Regions from separate parts of the Mesorhizobium sp. WSM4833 genome, predicted to be linked through region 1. Evidence: riboswitches for the same ligand, from Rfam matches in the RefSeq annotation. Region 1 holds a riboswitch; the other holds the start of a gene.
The links. A riboswitch is a leader RNA that binds a small molecule or an ion and turns the genes downstream of it on or off. The one in region 1 is predicted to bind cobalamin.
Positions count from the first base shown of each region.

Region 2: it holds a riboswitch for cobalamin, as region 1 does, so the genes downstream of both, AC0L2D_RS13065 (ABC transporter ATP-binding protein) here and AC0L2D_RS11130 (aromatic ring-hydroxylating oxygenase subunit alpha) in region 1, are expected to answer to the same signal.

Region 1 is NZ_JBVVQG010000005.1:84,599-92,290, reverse strand. Features, by position in the region: gene AC0L2D_RS11155 (glycosyltransferase family 2 protein) at 1-31, opposite strand, end outside; gene AC0L2D_RS11150 (glycosyltransferase family 2 protein) at 87-839, opposite strand; gene AC0L2D_RS11145 (hypothetical protein) at 836-1,885, opposite strand; gene AC0L2D_RS11140 (PqqD family protein) at 1,932-2,363, opposite strand; gene AC0L2D_RS11135 (FAD-binding oxidoreductase) at 2,533-3,633, opposite strand; gene AC0L2D_RS11130 (aromatic ring-hydroxylating oxygenase subunit alpha) at 3,659-4,906, opposite strand; cobalamin riboswitch at 5,022-5,223, opposite strand; gene AC0L2D_RS11125 (DUF680 domain-containing protein) at 5,734-5,931, shown strand; gene AC0L2D_RS11120 (DUF680 domain-containing protein) at 6,011-6,211, shown strand; gene AC0L2D_RS11115 (DUF680 domain-containing protein) at 6,281-6,526, shown strand; gene AC0L2D_RS11110 (ABC transporter ATP-binding protein) at 6,606-7,692, opposite strand, start outside.
Region 2 is NZ_JBVVQG010000006.1:6,228-13,919, reverse strand. Features, by position in the region: gene AC0L2D_RS13095 (phosphatase PAP2/dual specificity phosphatase family protein) at 1-1,222, shown strand, start outside; gene AC0L2D_RS13090 (hypothetical protein) at 1,219-1,662, shown strand; gene AC0L2D_RS13085 (lysophospholipid acyltransferase family protein) at 1,659-2,321, shown strand; gene AC0L2D_RS13080 (phosphatidate cytidylyltransferase) at 2,321-3,256, shown strand; gene AC0L2D_RS13075 (FecCD family ABC transporter permease) at 3,282-4,268, opposite strand; gene AC0L2D_RS13070 (ABC transporter substrate-binding protein) at 4,298-5,245, opposite strand; gene AC0L2D_RS13065 (ABC transporter ATP-binding protein) at 5,295-6,083, opposite strand; cobalamin riboswitch at 6,249-6,455, opposite strand; gene AC0L2D_RS13060 (AraC family transcriptional regulator) at 6,691-7,524, shown strand; gene AC0L2D_RS13055 (alanine racemase) at 7,530-7,692, opposite strand, start outside.

The sequences.
Region 1 (7,692 bases):
TGTAGACCGGCATGATGACGCTCAGCCTCATCGGCGTCTCCAGCAGCGTTGCGGGCTTGGCTGATCCGAGCCGATTGTGTCGAGCATCATGGCATCCGCCAATCGGCGGGACTCTTCAATTCGAAGATACCCTGGACCTCTCGCCGTGACGGATCGGCCTTGCGCCGCCGCATCGACTTGTGGATTGCACGCAAGTGGTTGCGGACCCTGCCGCTATGTTCCTTGGTGACATTTCCGGCGTGGCGTCGGTAGTAGATCGCGACGGTGTTCGGCAATTCGTAGCGCGGACCGGTTTCGAAGACTCGCAACAGATAATCCGTGTCCTCGGACTGCTCAAAGTCCTCGTCGAAATGGCCGATGCGATCGACAAGCGTTCGACTGAAGAGAGCGGTGCTCAGCGAAATTCCGCGAAGCGTCATGGTACAGCAGTCCGCCTCCGGCTCGAGCTTCTCGTCGTCGATCCGGTCGACCAGCGTCATCAGCGAATAGGTTAGCTCAAGCCCGGAGGTAGCCTCGAAGCGGGCGAGATCGGCCTTGAACCGTCCGGCCAGCGAGATGTCGTCAGAATCCAGGAATGACACGAACTCCGCATCCGGCGGCAGTTGCCGCAGCCCGGCGTTGCGCGCCCTGGCCACGCCCATGTTCGATTGCTGGAAGAGTCGGATGCAGGGGTTTTCGCGCATCATCGAGCGTACGGCCTCAGCAGAGCCGTCGGTCGAACCGTCGTCGATGATGATGATGTCGAGATCGGCGGCGTCCCGCTGCCGCACCAGCGAGCGCAATGCCGAAACGACATAGCGCTCACGGTTGTAGACGGGCATTATCACGCTCAGTTTCACGAAGCGCCCCGCACAAGAAAGTCCGCAATCGTGCCGGCTATCTCCTGTGGCTGCGTCCCCAGCGACAGACGATAGCACGGCAGCAGGCGGGTCAGGTCGCTGAAGAAGCGAAAGCCGCTCTCCCGCTCGCCTGGCATCTGCGCTATGCCGGACGGCGCCAAGGCAATCATGGCATCCCTGCGCGACACCGGCACGATCGAACTTGCCCCGCCTCCGCCGATATGTGGCACCACCAGCGCAACGATGTCCAGAGTTTCGGGCACCGGCCGAGGCGCGATGTCGTCAATGTGAAAAGCATGCTTGCCTTGCCAGTTGAGCGGACCGTGCGCCTTCAGCCGGTGCTTCAGCCCAAGTCGCGCGAATCCCTGGGGATCCTGCTTGAGTGTTGAAAACAACGGGCGGGCAGTCACGCCGTTGGAGAGGTCGACCAGCACATAATCGTCGCCGACGCTGTCCAGCCCGTGGAGGAGGCCGGCGGCGACGGTCCCGGATTTCCCGGCGCCGCCCGCGCCGGCCAGCAGTACGCCCCTGCCCTTGGTGCCGAGCGTCCCTGCATGGGCCAGCCGCATGCCACGTGCCGCATATTCCCAATGGAGGAAGGGGCGCAGCGGCGCTCCCGGCTCCCAGGGTGGAAAGGCATCGGCCGAGGCCATCAATTGCACGCCAACGCGACGTTGCGGATCATAGAACTGCCAGAAATCCAGGTCGTGGAAATGGTTGCCGCGCAATCCGGCTTCCGCCAGCCTGGTGGCGAAGCCATGCTGCGTGAAGGGTCCTTGGCCCCATCTGGCCGGTGCCGCGATGCCGTCAATGCCGGGATGTGCGACGAAGATGCGGCAGATGTCGGCAGGCGCTCGGTTGTCCGGAGCCGTGACAAAGCCATGAGCGAAGGCATCGGCCAACGCGCCGGCACTCACATGAGCGGTCAACTCCAGATGCGGCAGGCCCACCTTGCAGGTCAGTGGATAATGCGCGGCGCTGCTCTGCGCTTGCGCCAGGACATGACGTGCGTAGTCAGTCAGGTTTTCGAGAGTGACGTTCGGCATGGTCTGCCTGTTCCGGAGCCGTCCGGCAACGAGAGCCTGGCGCGCCTCAGTTGGCCTGCTTCACCGCGGGCCAGCCGAGGGGCTCCTCGACCTCGTGGATGGGATCGACGACAATGAGGTCGGCAAGGTCGTCATGGATGTCGACCTTGAGGGGCTCGCCGGCAGCGGCGAGCTGAGCCAGCAATTCACTGGGAACCGGTCTTGCCACGCCATCGATTACGGCCGCCAGCAAACCGAATTCGAGCAATTGTGAAACAAAGCCGTCAATCGCGGCGGCATCGAGGGCGCCAATTCCGGTCGCGGCGCCGACCAGTTCGGAGGCAGGCACGCCGGACGACAGTGCATCCCAAAGCCTGCTGCCTGAATCAGAGAAGCCGAAATATTTACCGGTGGTCAGGTCGAGAACGACGGCTTCGCCATCGAAGGATTCAAAGACGATATCCTTGCTGGCAATGGCATATACGCCGGATTGTCGCATGTTTGCTCCCCGCCGAAGCAGGCCGCGGAGATGATCTTCGGGCCCTACGGTCAACCCCACCGTTGCAGGCGTCTAACCATTTGCAGGGTTTTTGGCAAGATGGCGTAGGCCCGGGCGAGCGCAGCTGCAGGCCGCGCGGGCATGGACAGTCTCTGACCGTGCCTGCCGGTCACGCCTCGATTTCAAGCGCCGAAAGCGGCTTCGAGCAACAGGCGAGGATAAAGCCGTCCTCGATTTCGTGATCGAGGATGCCGCCATTGTGGCTCATCTCGACGTCGCCCGCGACCTTCCTCACCTTGCAGGTGCCGCACAGGCCGAACTCGCAGGCGGCGGGAATCCGCACCCCCGAGGCGCGTGCCGTCTGCAGCACGGTCTGGCCGGCGACGCATTCGGCATCGACATCGGAATGCGAGAACCGGATCGGTGTCACGGCCTCCACGGTGGCAGCGGCGCCGTCTTCCGCCGGCGGCGAGAACGGCGCCGGGATCTCCTCCACGGCAGGCGCGGCAAAGCTTTCCTGATGGTATTTCGCCATGTCGAAGCCGGCGGCGTCCAGCATGCCGCGCACGGCGCGCATAAAAGGATCGGGGCCGCAGCAGAAAATCTCGCGCTCGCGGAAATCGGGCGCCAGCAATGGCAGCCGGATCGCGTCGATGCGGCCCATATGGCCGAACCAGCCCTCGCGGCTCGACCGCTCCTCGATCATGAAGCCGAGCGACAGCCCAGGCATGCGGCTGCCGAGCAGTTCGAGCTCCTTGCGGAAAATGATCTCTTCCGGGCGGCGCGCGCAGTTGACGAAGCCGACATCGGTCCATGGCGCGCAGTCGTTCAGCCAGCGCAGCATCGACATCATCGGCGTCACGCCGGAACCGGCCGAAATGAACAGATATTTGGCGGCCGGGTGGCTGTGCAGCGAGAAGTCGCCGGTCGGCCCATAGGCCTTGACGTGCGAACCGGGCGTCAGATGGTCGAACATCCAGCGCGTACCGGTGCTGCCCGCCTGCGCCTTGACCGTCACCGCGATCGAGAACGGCCGCGACGGCGAGGACGACAGCGTGTAGGTGCGCATCAGCGGCCCGTCCGATGTCGGCAGTTCCAGAGTCACGAACTGCCCCGGTTTGTAGCGGAACCAGGTCTGGTTGTCGGAGCGGAAGGTGAAGGTCTTCACGTCAGGCGCTTCGTCGCTGACGCCGATCACTTCCAGCACCTGCAGCCTGTCGTTCCAGGGCGTCATCTGGTCGAGATGGCGATAGAGGCCAAGGTCCGTCATCGCATTCATCCTCTTGTCCCCTGGGCTAGGCGACGCTGCGCAGGGCCGGCCGGCCGCCTTCGGCAAGGCGCGGCCCGATGAACGACGCGTACCACTCGACGAACTGGATCACGCCGCCCTCATGCAGCTCCGAATAGGGGCCTGGTTCATAGGCCGGCGACAGGATCCCGAAGGCGTTTTCCTCGACGATGCGGCGGTCCTGGTCGTTGGTCTCGGTCCAGACATGGGTGAGTTCAGCGAGGTCGTAGTCGACGCCTTCGACCGCATCCTTGTGGACGAGCCATTTCGTTGTCACCGCGGTTTCCGTGGCACTGATCGGCAGCACGCGGAAGGTAACGGCGTGGTCGCCGAGGATATGGTTCCAGGTCGTCGGATAGTGATAGAGCAGCAAGGAGCCGATGCGGTCGGTTGAAACGCTGTCGGACAGGTTCTTCTGGACCGCCCGTTTTCCCGTCATGGTGTAGCTGACGGCATCGCGCAGCAGCGGCGCGCGGGTGGCGCGGTACTGCCCTGCCGGATCGATGCGGAATTTGCTCGGCAAGCCTGATGCCTCGCATCTGGCCCAGTGTGCGACCATTTCAGGGTCGCTGTCGGCGCCATGGACGCCGGTTATGGTTGGAGCCTCGGGGAAGGTCTTGCACAACTCGGGATGATTGGCGGCGCAGTGGTAGCACTCGCGGTTGTTTTCCCAGACCAGCTTCCAGTTGCCCTTCTCGACGATCGTGCTCTCGAAGGCGATCTTTGCTTCACGCAGCCGGTGCGGCAAAAGATAGGGTTCGATCATCGCCCGCATCGGCGCGAAATCTGCCGGTTCCTTGGCCAGGCAGATGAAGATGTAGCCGCCGACGCTCTCGCAGGCGACCGGCTTCAGGCCGAAATCACTCTTGTCGAAACCGTCGGCCATCTGGCGGGCAAACAGCAGGCGGCCGTCCAGCTCGTAGGTCCACTGATGATACGGGCAGACGAGCTTTGCCGCGGTACCCTTCTCCGTGTTGCACACGCGGCTGCCGCGATGGCGGCAGGAATTGTGGAAGGCGTTGATCTTGCCGTGCTGGTCGCGGACAAGGACGACCGGATAATCGCCGACCTGCACGGTGATGTAGCTGCCCGGCTTCGGCAGTTCGCAATCATGGCCGATGAACAGCCAGTCGCGATACCAGATCAGCTCCATGTCGAGCTTGAAGTAGTCCGGATCGGTGTAGAAGGGCTGCTCCAGCGAAAAGCCTTGCCGGCGCCCCTTCAGGAGCCTCAGCATGTCGTTGCGGATATCCATGTCCTGTCCTCGTTCCTAAGGACTGAACTGGTGGTGACGGAGGAAGGATTGAAACGCAGGCCGGCTGTGTGCCGGACATGCGCTATCCACCTCTTGACCGCCCACCGCGATCAGTCGAGTCTAAAAATCTCGGGCTGGTTTCCGGGCTCTGGAGTTGTCCTTGCGGACCATCGCGACACCTTCCCAGGCGGTTGCCCAGTGGTCTCCCGTTGCGACTTGAACTCCACCACCGTTGCGGGGGCAGCGCCGGATTCTGACCGGCTTCCCAATTCTCCGCCTCGTCGTCACGAAGCGGCACCTGAGATGGTATGATCTAACCACGATCGCGGGCGCGCCGTCGGCATGAAAACGACATCGTATCCATGCGGCGCGACACGGCATGCGAAACGCTACTGCAGATCGTCGCGGGCCGAGATCCCACCTCCCGGGCGGCCATTTGCCGGCTGCGATCTTCCCGAATCCGACCCTTCGCGGGGGTCAAAAAAGGTTAATGGTTTCGAAAAGTGACTATTAGCTCGCCCTAAAATCGAACCGAACGGTTCGTTTCTGTTGACGGTGCGTGCAGGACGGTGTGAACGCTGGGCCTCTGAAACAGTCGGTGATCCATCAGGTGGCTACAGCTAACGCACTGATATGAAGAAGAAAAATGCATCCTTAGATTCCATTGGCACAATTTCAAGGTGTGGATTCATGGTCCACACGGAACAACTTCGTGATTGGAAAAGACGACCTTGCCCTCCCACATCGGGGCTGTCCGAACGACGCGATTTCATTTCCAAGACACGCCGCTAGACGGACGGAAAAAAGACGATACTGGAGTACCAAAAATGAAAAAGATCATTCTCACTGCCGCAGCCCTTCTGGCCATTTCCGGCAGCGCCTTCGCTGGTAGCGACCACTACGGTTCCAACGCCGCGGCAGCCACTGCTGTCGACAGCTCGTACACCGCTTCGACCAAGAAGTCGGAACCGGCTGCTCAGGCGCCTGCCCAGGGTGCTGACCGCAACCTCTTCGGCAACAACTAACAGCCGATTCCCAGTTTCCCGGTCGACGGCGGGCTCGCCCGCCGCCCTGGCGAAATTCAGACATTCAGGAGTATTCAAGATGAACAAGATCCTCATTGCTGCCGCCGCCGTTCTGGCCATCACCGGCAGCGCTTTCGCGGGCAGCGACAACTACGGTTCGAACGGCCCGAACCAGCCTGCCGCCGCTGTGGACCAGTCGTACACGGCTTCCACCAAGACCTCGGAACCGGCTGCCCAGACGCCCGCTCAGGGCAGCGACCGTAACCTCTTCGGTCGCTAACAACCAATTTCGCAACCGACGGCAGCTGTGTCTGCCGTCCTGGCGAAATCCAGAATTCAGGAGACTAAAATGAACAAGATCCTTATTGCTGCCGCCGCCGTTCTGGCCATCAACGGCAGTGCCTTCGCCGGCAGCGACAACTTTGGCTCCAATGGTGCCAATCAGCCTGCCGCCACGACTTCGGTCGACAGCACGCGCACCTCTTCGGTACGCAACACCGGCTCGCCGGTCTACAAGCTGCTGAACTCGTCGGGTGACACCACCCAGAAGTCTGCTCCGCAAGGTGCCGACCGCAACCTCTTCGGCAACAACTAACAACCGAAGTCGATCTCCAAGTCAAAGAGCGGCGGGCCCGGCCCGCCGCTCTTTTTTGTGCCTGACACGGTAATTGCGGTTAAGCCGCCTTTGCTTCCACTTCATGCAACGCGAAAGAACGTCCATCCGCGTCGAAGATATGCAGGTCCTCGCCATTGGCGCTCAGCCGCAATGTCGAGCCGCGCTTGACCTCGACATTGCCGGGCAGCTTGGTCACCAGCGGCAGATCGGCGCGGCCGATGTCGACATAGACAAGCTGCACCTCGCCGAGTTGCTCGACATAGTCGACCGTCCCCTCGAACAGATAGTCCGCGCCGCTGGCGATGATCAGGTCCTCCGGCCGCACGCCAAAGCTCACCGCGGCGCCCTTTGCCGAAGCCGGCGTCGCAATCGGCACGGTCGCCTTGCGTCCGCCGACATGGCTGACGACGGTCGGGTTTCCGGTCTTTTCGATGGTCGCCGGCAGGATGTTCATGGCCGGCGAGCCGATGAACTGGGCAACGAACAGATTGCCGGGCTTCTTGTAGAGGTCCATCGGCGTGCCGACCTGCTCGATATGGCCGTCCTTGAGCACCACGATGCGGTCGGCCAGCGTCATCGCCTCGACCTGGTCGTGGGTAACGTAGATCATGGTCGTGTTGGGCATCGATTCCTTGAGCTTGGCGATCTCGATGCGGGTGGCGACGCGCAGCGCGGCGTCGAGGTTCGAAAGCGGCTCGTCGAACAGGAACACCTTCGGATTGCGCACGATGGCGCGGCCGATGGCGACGCGCTGGCGCTGGCCACCCGACATCGCCTTGGGCAGGCGGTCGAGATATTTGGTCAGCTGCAGGATCTCGGCGGCCTGGCGCACGCGGCGGTCGATCTCGGCCTTGTTCTCTTTGCCGATCTTCATCGAGAACGCCATGTTGTCGTAGACGGTCATGTGCGGGTACAGCGCGTAGGACTGGAACACCATGGCGATGCCCCGCTTCGACGGCGGCACGTCGTTCACCACTTCGCCGGCTATTCTGAGTTCGCCGGAGGTGATTTCCTCGAGCCCGGCGATCGACCTCAGCAATGTCGACTTGCCGCAGCCCGACGGGCCGACGAAGACGATGAACTCGCCCGACTTAATATCGAGGTCGATGCCGTGGAGAATGTTCAGATTGCCGTAGGACTTCTTC
Region 2 (7,692 bases), on a different contig from region 1:
CTACGGCTTCGCCAACTGGCTGGCGTCGCGGCGCGACGATGTCGGCAGTATCGTGTTCTCGTGGGAGCACGGCATCCCGTTCCTCGCCTGGACCATCGTGCCCTATTGGTCGATCAACCTGTTCTACGGCCTGTCGCTGCTGCTCAACAACGACAGGCAAGGGGTCGACCGTCTGGCCGGACGCTATCTCACCGCGCAAATCGTCGCCGTTATCTGCTTCATCCTGTTCCCGCTGACCGCTACATTCGTGCGACCGGCGACGACCGGCCTGCCGGGCTTCCTGTTTGCCGTGCTCGGCGGTTTCGACAAGCCGTTCAACCAGGCGCCCTCGCTGCACATCGCCCTTTTGGCGATCATCTGGGATCATTGGCGCCACCGGCTCGGCGGGTTGCTCCTGCCGCTCTGGCATGGCTGGAGCTTCCTCATCGGCGCCTCGGTGCTGACGACCTGGCAGCATCACTTCATCGACATCCCGACCGGCGCGCTGCTCGGGTTCTTTGCGCTGTGGCTGTTTCCGCGTAGCGGCGCATTGCCGTTTGCGGGCTTCCGGCTGACCAACGATGCGAAAGCGCGGCGGCTGGCGCGGTTCTACGCGCTGGGCGCCGTCCTCGCGCTGGCCGGTGCCGCGCTCGGTGCCTTCCTTTGCGCTGTCGCGCTCTTCCTGCTTTGGCCGGCGCTGGCGCTGGCCATCGTCGCCTTCGCCTATGCTGGCGCAGGCGAAAAGGTGTTCCAGAAATCCGCCGATGGCAGCATCACGCTTGCAAGCCGTGTCCTGCTCTTGCCTTATCGCCTCGGCGCCAGGGCAAACATATGGGCCTGGACGCGCAATCTTGCCCCCCAGGTGGCGATTGCCGAAGGTGTCTTTCTCGGGCGCTTTCCCACGGCAAGCGAGGCCAACAGCTTCGGCACGGTCATCGACCTCGCCGCCGAACTCGAAAAGCCGGCGACAACCGATTGCCGCTGGATCAGCTTTCCGATGATCGACCTGTTGCCGCCGCCACTGGCGATACGGCAACAGGCAGCCGGCGCGCTGGAGAATGCACGCCGCGACGGCACCGTCCTGGTGTGCTGCGCGCTCGGCTTCCAGCGCAGCGCCGGCGTCGTCGCCGAATGGCTGGTGGCGACCGGCAGGGCCGGGACGCCGACGCTCGCCCGCGAGATGCTCGCGGCCGCCGGCCGGCCGGTCCACCTTGCAGAGGCCACTGGGCGGGCGGCGTCATGACAGGCAATACCTATCAGGACCGCACCGACCGCTTCGCCGGCATGCTGATGCGACAGGCCGCGTGGCCGGCCGCAATCGTGCTGGCCGCAAATGTCCTTGCGCCTCTAGCCGCGTCGGCGCGCGGTGCCTTCGAGACCTTGCCCGCGGCCATCGCTTTGTCGATCGCCGCCGCGAGCGCGGTTGCGGTGCTGGCGCTGTCGGCATTGCTGGCATTCGACGCGCTGCTGTTCCGACTGATGGCGAGCCATGACGACGAAGCTTCCGGCGGTGCCGCGGTAGATGACATGTTGGCGCGCATGCGCCTGAAACCGGCTCCGTTCGCGACACGCTTGCTCGATGACCGCATGGCCGGCACAAGCCGCTTGCTGTTCAAGCAGCGCGCTGCCCTGGCTCTGTTTGCCGCAGCGCTTCTGGCGGCAGGGTTTTGGGCGCCGCGATGAACAAGCTTTCGCTCAAGACCTTCACCTTGCTGCAGACGGTAACCTCCGTCGGCCTGTCGGCTCTGGCCCGGATGGTGACCGGGGTGCGGCCGATCTGGAACGGCAGCCTGCCCTCCGAGCGGCAGCGCATCTATTTCGCCAATCACACCAGCCATGGCGACTTCATCCTTTTGTCGGCCTGTCTCAGCGAAAGGGAGCGCGCGATCACCCATGCTGTTGCCGCAGGCGAATATTGGGGGAAGTCGCGGCTGCGCCGCTTCATCGCGCAGGACATGTTGTCGTCCGTGCTCATCAACCGGCAATGGACGAGACCTGAGGAAAACCCCATCGAGATCATGCTGTCGGTTCTCGACCAAGGGCACTCGCTTATCCTGTTTCCCGAAGGCACACGCAACATGACAGACGAGCCGCTGCTGGCGTTCCGCTCCGGGCTCTACAATCTGTCGACGGCGCGGCCTGAGGTCGAGCTGATCCCGTGCTGGATCGAGAACATGTCGCGCGTGCTGCCCAAGGGCCAGTTCCTGCCGGTGCCGCTGCTGTGCCGCGTCGTTTTCGGCGCGCCTGTCGCGGTTGGCCCGGGCGAAGAACGCCGCGCCTTTCTCGAGCGCGCCCACGCCGCGCTTCTGGCGCTCAACCCGCGTCCCGAGCGAGACGATTGATGCGCCACGAAATCTCCATCCTGATCATCGGCCTGCTGGCGGTTTTGACCACCGCCAGCATCGTCGCCACCATCCTTTCGGCGCGAGCGCCGAAGCCGCTGAGCTCGACGCTTGTCAATCTCACGCAGCGCATCAACGCCTGGTGGGTGATGGTGGCGCTGATGACGGTCGCCTTCTTCTTCGGCCGTTACGGGATGACCATCCTGTTTGCGCTGATTTCCTTCGCCGCGCTGCGCGAATTCGTGACGCTGACGCATACGCGCCGCAGCGACCATTGGGTGCTGCTCGGCATGTTCGGCATCATCATCCCGTTTCAGTACTGGCTGGTGTGGACCGCCTGGTACGGGCTCTTCGTCATCTTCATTCCGGTCTACTGCTTCCTCTTGATGCCGGCCATCACGGCGCTGCATGGCGACACCGAACGCTTCCTCGAGCGGATCGCCGCGCAGCAATGGGCGGTGATGATCTCGGTCTATTGCGTCAGCCACGTCCCCGCCCTGCTGACACTCGACGTGCCAGGCTTCGAAGGCCGCACCTTGCTGCTGATCGCCTTCCTGATCATCGTCGTGCAAGGCAGCGACGTGCTGCAGTACATCTTCGGCAAGCTGTTTGGTAAACACCGGTTTTCGCCGAACGTCTCGCCGTCGAAAACCTGGGAAGGGCTGATCGGCGGACTGGTGTCGGCGAGCCTGCTCGGCGCGCTGTTGTCGTTCGTGACGCCCTTCTCGCCGCTGCAGGCGGCAGGCGTGGCCTTCGTCGCCTGCTCGATGGGATTCCTAGGCGGGCTGGTCGCCTCGGCCATCAAGCGCGACCAGGGCGTCAAGGACTGGGGCCATCTCATCGAAGGCCATGGCGGCATGATGGACCGCACCGACAGCCTGGTCTTCGCCGCCCCGGTGTTCTTCCACATCGTGCGCTATTTCTGGACCGTGTGATCCGGCGACCGGTTGCCAAACGCGCTCAAAGCCGGTTGCGGATCAGCATGGTGACGACGAAGAACGCACCGACCGAGCTGGTGATGATGCCGATCGGCAGTTCCTGCGGCGGCAGCAGCGTTCGGGCCAGAAGATCGCTGGCCAGCAAAAGCACCGCGCCGAAGACGGCGCAGCTGGCAACCAGGCGCAGATGCAAGGGGCCTGCCAGCGGCCGCGACAGATGCGGGATCATCAGCCCGACGAAGCCGATGACCCCGGCGACAGAGACCAGGATCGCCGTCGAGAAGGCGGCGACGAGAAACGTCATTCGGCGCATGCGCGCCACTGGCACGCCAAGGCTTTCGGCGGCGTTTTCGCCGGCCAAGAAGGCATCGAGCCGGCGGTGGTTCCACAGCGCGTAAGCCAGAATGGTGCCCGCACCCAGCGCGCCCAACCAGATATTGTCCCAGCGCGCCAGGCCAAGGCCGCCCATCGTCCAAAACAACACGGAGTGGGCGGCGCGCTGGTCGCCGGCAAAGACCAGGTAGTTGGTCAAGGCGGTGAACATGAAGGACACGGCAAGGCCGGCGAGGATCAGCCGCTCCGGCCCTTGGCCCCTCACCCGCGCGACCAGCAGCAGGACGACGCCGGCGGCCAATATGCCGCCGGTGAAGGCCGCGACCGGCAACGTCCAGATGCCAAAGCTGTCGCCGAAGACGGTGATGACGGAAACAGCACCGGCGGCGGCGCCCGACGACAGGCCGAACAGGAACGGATCGGCGAGATCGTTGCGGGTCACTGTCTGCAGCAGCGCGCCGACTACGCCGAGGCCCGCGCCGACGCAGATGGCCAGGATCGTGCGCGGCAGCCGCAGATCGACGACGATCTTGCCGACCGGCCCGGACACGTCGTGCCCGCCTAAGCCGATTGCGCGGCCAAGCGCTGCTACAACGTCGGCCAGCGGGATCAGCGTCGAGCCATAGGCGATCGACAGCAGAGCGAGAGCGGCGATCGCCGCCGCTCCCGCCAGCATGGCCAACGCAAATGCCGGATGGCGCAAGCTCAAAATGCTTCCGGGTGCATGGCCTTGGCGATCTTGTCGATCGCTTCGATGTTGGCGGGTCCAGGCGTCAGCTCGGCGTAGCGGAGGGCGACGAAGCGCTCGTTCTTGACCGCGTCGGTCTCCTTCATGGCCGGATGCGCTTTCAGGAAATCGAGCAGCTTCCTGTAGCCGCCACCGTCCTGGTAATCGAGCAGGATGAGGAATTGCGGATTGCGCGACGCCACCGTTTCCCAATCTGTGTTGCCCCAGCTGGTGTCCATGTCAGCCATGATGTTGTCGCCGCCGGCGGCAGTTATCATGGCGCTGGGGATGGCGAACTTGCCTGCGGTGAACGGCTTGTCCTCGCCGGAATCGTAGAGGAACACCCGCGTGCCCTTGGCGCTGCCGACCTTGGCGGTGATGTCGGCGAGCTGCGCCTTCCAGCCAGAGACAAGCTTTTCCGCCTCTGTCTCCTTGCCGAAGATCTTGCCCAGCTTTTCGACGTCGCCATAGAGCAGGTCCATCGAGGCGGCGGGGCGGCTCTTGTCGAGATGGACGCAGCTTTCCGTCAGCACCAGCGTCTTGATGCCGTGCGGGGCAAGCGTGTCGGGCGTCACCTCGCCACCCGGCTTCATGCCGTAGTACCAGCCGGCGAAGAAGAAATCCGGCTCGACGGCCACGAGGTTTTCGAGCGTCGGATATTTCGGCGCCAGCTCCGGGATCGAACCCTGCTCTGCCTTGAATTCGGAACCGACCTTGTACCATCCGGTGATGCCCGTCAGGCCGACGATTGACGGCTGCAATTTCAGCGCGAAAGCCATCTCGGCCATGTTCAGATCATGGATGACAGCGCGCTTCGGCGGCGCGTCGAAGGTCAGCGGCTTGCCGCAGCTGTCGACGGTTACCGGGAAGGCGAAGGCGGTCGAGGTCAGCAGCGAGACGGCAAGCGAAAAAGCGAGGCGTTTCACGGGTATGCTCCTTGTGGGTGGGATCGGGTCGACTATGGAACGGCTTCAATCACGACGGCGGCGCGGCACGGTTCGGAACCTCGAACACCGTCAACTCTCGATCCTCGGTCGGATGGCGCAGGCGCAGCACATCGATGCCGAAAATCTCGCGGATCAGCTGTTGGGCCAGCGCTTCGCGCGGTGCGGCGAGCGCTTGCAGACGGGCATGGTTCATCACCGCCACCCTGGTGGCGAAGGGTGCTACCAGCGCCAGATCGTGCAGCACCGCGATCACCGTCATCTCAAAGCCTGCCACGAGGTCGAGCAGTTCGCCGCGGGCGCGCGGGTCCAGATGGTTGGTCGGTTCGTCGAGGAACAGGATTTTGGGCTGCTGGGCGATGGCGCGCGCCAGTTGGGCGCGCTGGCGCTCGCCGCCCGACAGCGAGCCGACGGTGCGGCCAAGCAGCGGCAGCAGGCCGGTCCGGCGCAGCGCATCGACGACAATGTCGCGTTCCTCGCGCCTGCGCCTCAGTCCGGCGTGCGGGACCCGGCCAAGCTCGACATAATCGATCACCGCCAGCCGTGGATCGGGCTGGTCGGTCTGGCCGACAACGGCGATATGCAGCGCCCGCTCGGCGGCCGAAATCCTGTCCAGCCGCCGCCCGCCAAGCTTCACCTCGCCGGAACTTGGCCGCAGCATGCCCGACAGCATGCGCAGCAGCGTCGTCTTGCCGGCGCCGTTGGGACCGATGATGGCAAGGCGATCGCCAGCGGCCACCGAGAAGCTGACCGCCTGGACCAGATTCCGCCCATTCGCCATGGCACAGAGGTCATGGGCTTCGAGAAGCGCTGCGCTCATCGGCTGCAGCCCGCCGGATTGCGGGGACGGCAAAGCGTGCGCATGGTGATGCGATGATCGATGGAGCCGTCCAACTTTCCGTCACTTTCCAAAACTGGCGACGGAAGGAAGCTGGCGAAGCGGCCGACAAGACCGGGACTCGCGTTTCCTCCCGGCACACCCCGTCCGGTCAACTCAGTGATGGCAGGTCTCCTGGCTCGCGGGTCGTTGCGCCATCCTGCCTTCCCAGCCTTGCCGGCCAGTGGCATTCACGGATTTTGCTAGCCGCTTACAGTTGCGGGGGCAGCCACGGCCTCGACCTGAACAGGCCTCACCGTGTTCCCTTTTCACCCCTCGCCTTTCGGCTCGGGGACCATCACCACTTCAGCGTAGATTTCCACCAAACGCTTCGCAATGGATTTCTCGGACGAAGTGGTGGGCCAGCTAACGGAAACAGGCATTGCACGCTCACTTTATGTAATAACATAACATTCTTAGGAGATGACGCGGCCCGCTGTCAAGCGAAAGCCCATGGGATCGGCGCAGATTGCACGGAATGCGCAATTTCGATCAAACTGGCCGCGCCAGGAAACGCCAAGATGATCCGGCCAATGCGAAAAGGAGCCCCATGAACCCGACCGAGAAAGCGCTGTGGTTCGTCGAGAGCCATCTGCCGGAGGCGATCTCGCTTGACGATGTCGCGCAAAGCAGCGGCGTGTCGCGTTTTCATGTGACGCGCGCCTTCGGCGCCGCAACCGGCCGCTCGGTGATGGGTTACATGCGCTCACGCCGGCTGACCGAGGCGGCGCGCAAGCTGGCCGGCGGAGCGCCCGACATCCTCGCCGTCGCGCTCGACGCCGGCTACAACTCGCATGAGGCGTTCACCCGTGCCTTCCGCGATCAGTTCGGCACCACGCCGGAACTGGTGCGCGCGCAAGGCTCGACCAACAACCTCGACCTCGTGGAGCCGATCCTGATGGACCAGTCCTTCCTCACCAATCTCGAACCACCGCGCTTCGAGACCAGCCGGCCGTTCCTGATCGCCGGCCTCGGCGAACGCTACAGCTGTGAAACCAGCGCCGGGATTCCGATGCAGTGGCAGCGTTTTGCACCCTATATCGGCAACATCCCCGGCGAGATCTCAGGCGTTTTCTACGGCGTGTGCCTTAACGGCGACGACGCGGGCAATTTCGACTATGTCGTCGGCGTCGAAGTGTCCGGCTTTGCGGATCTGCCGAAGGACTTCTATCGGGTGCGGGTGCCGGCGCAGAAATATGCGGTGTTCTCGCACCGCGAGCACATCTCATCCATCCGCCGGACGATCAACACGATCTGGAACAGTTGGCTGCCCGACTCCGGTCACGAAATCGCGGATGCACCGGAATTCGAGCGCTATGGACCGGAGTTCGATGCCCACAGCGGCAATGGCGGGCTGGAGATCTGGGTACCGGTGAAGGGGTAGCTCGATCACGCCATCGGCAGCGCCGGCCAGCGATCGATGACCTTTCCGCCGGAAAACACGGCGATCGACCCGAATTGCTGCAGCACGGCCTCGCTCTGCGTCGGCCTTAGAAACGCGTAGTCGCCTGGCCTTGCGGTCGCATCGGCAGGCAAGCCCATGAATTGCTGG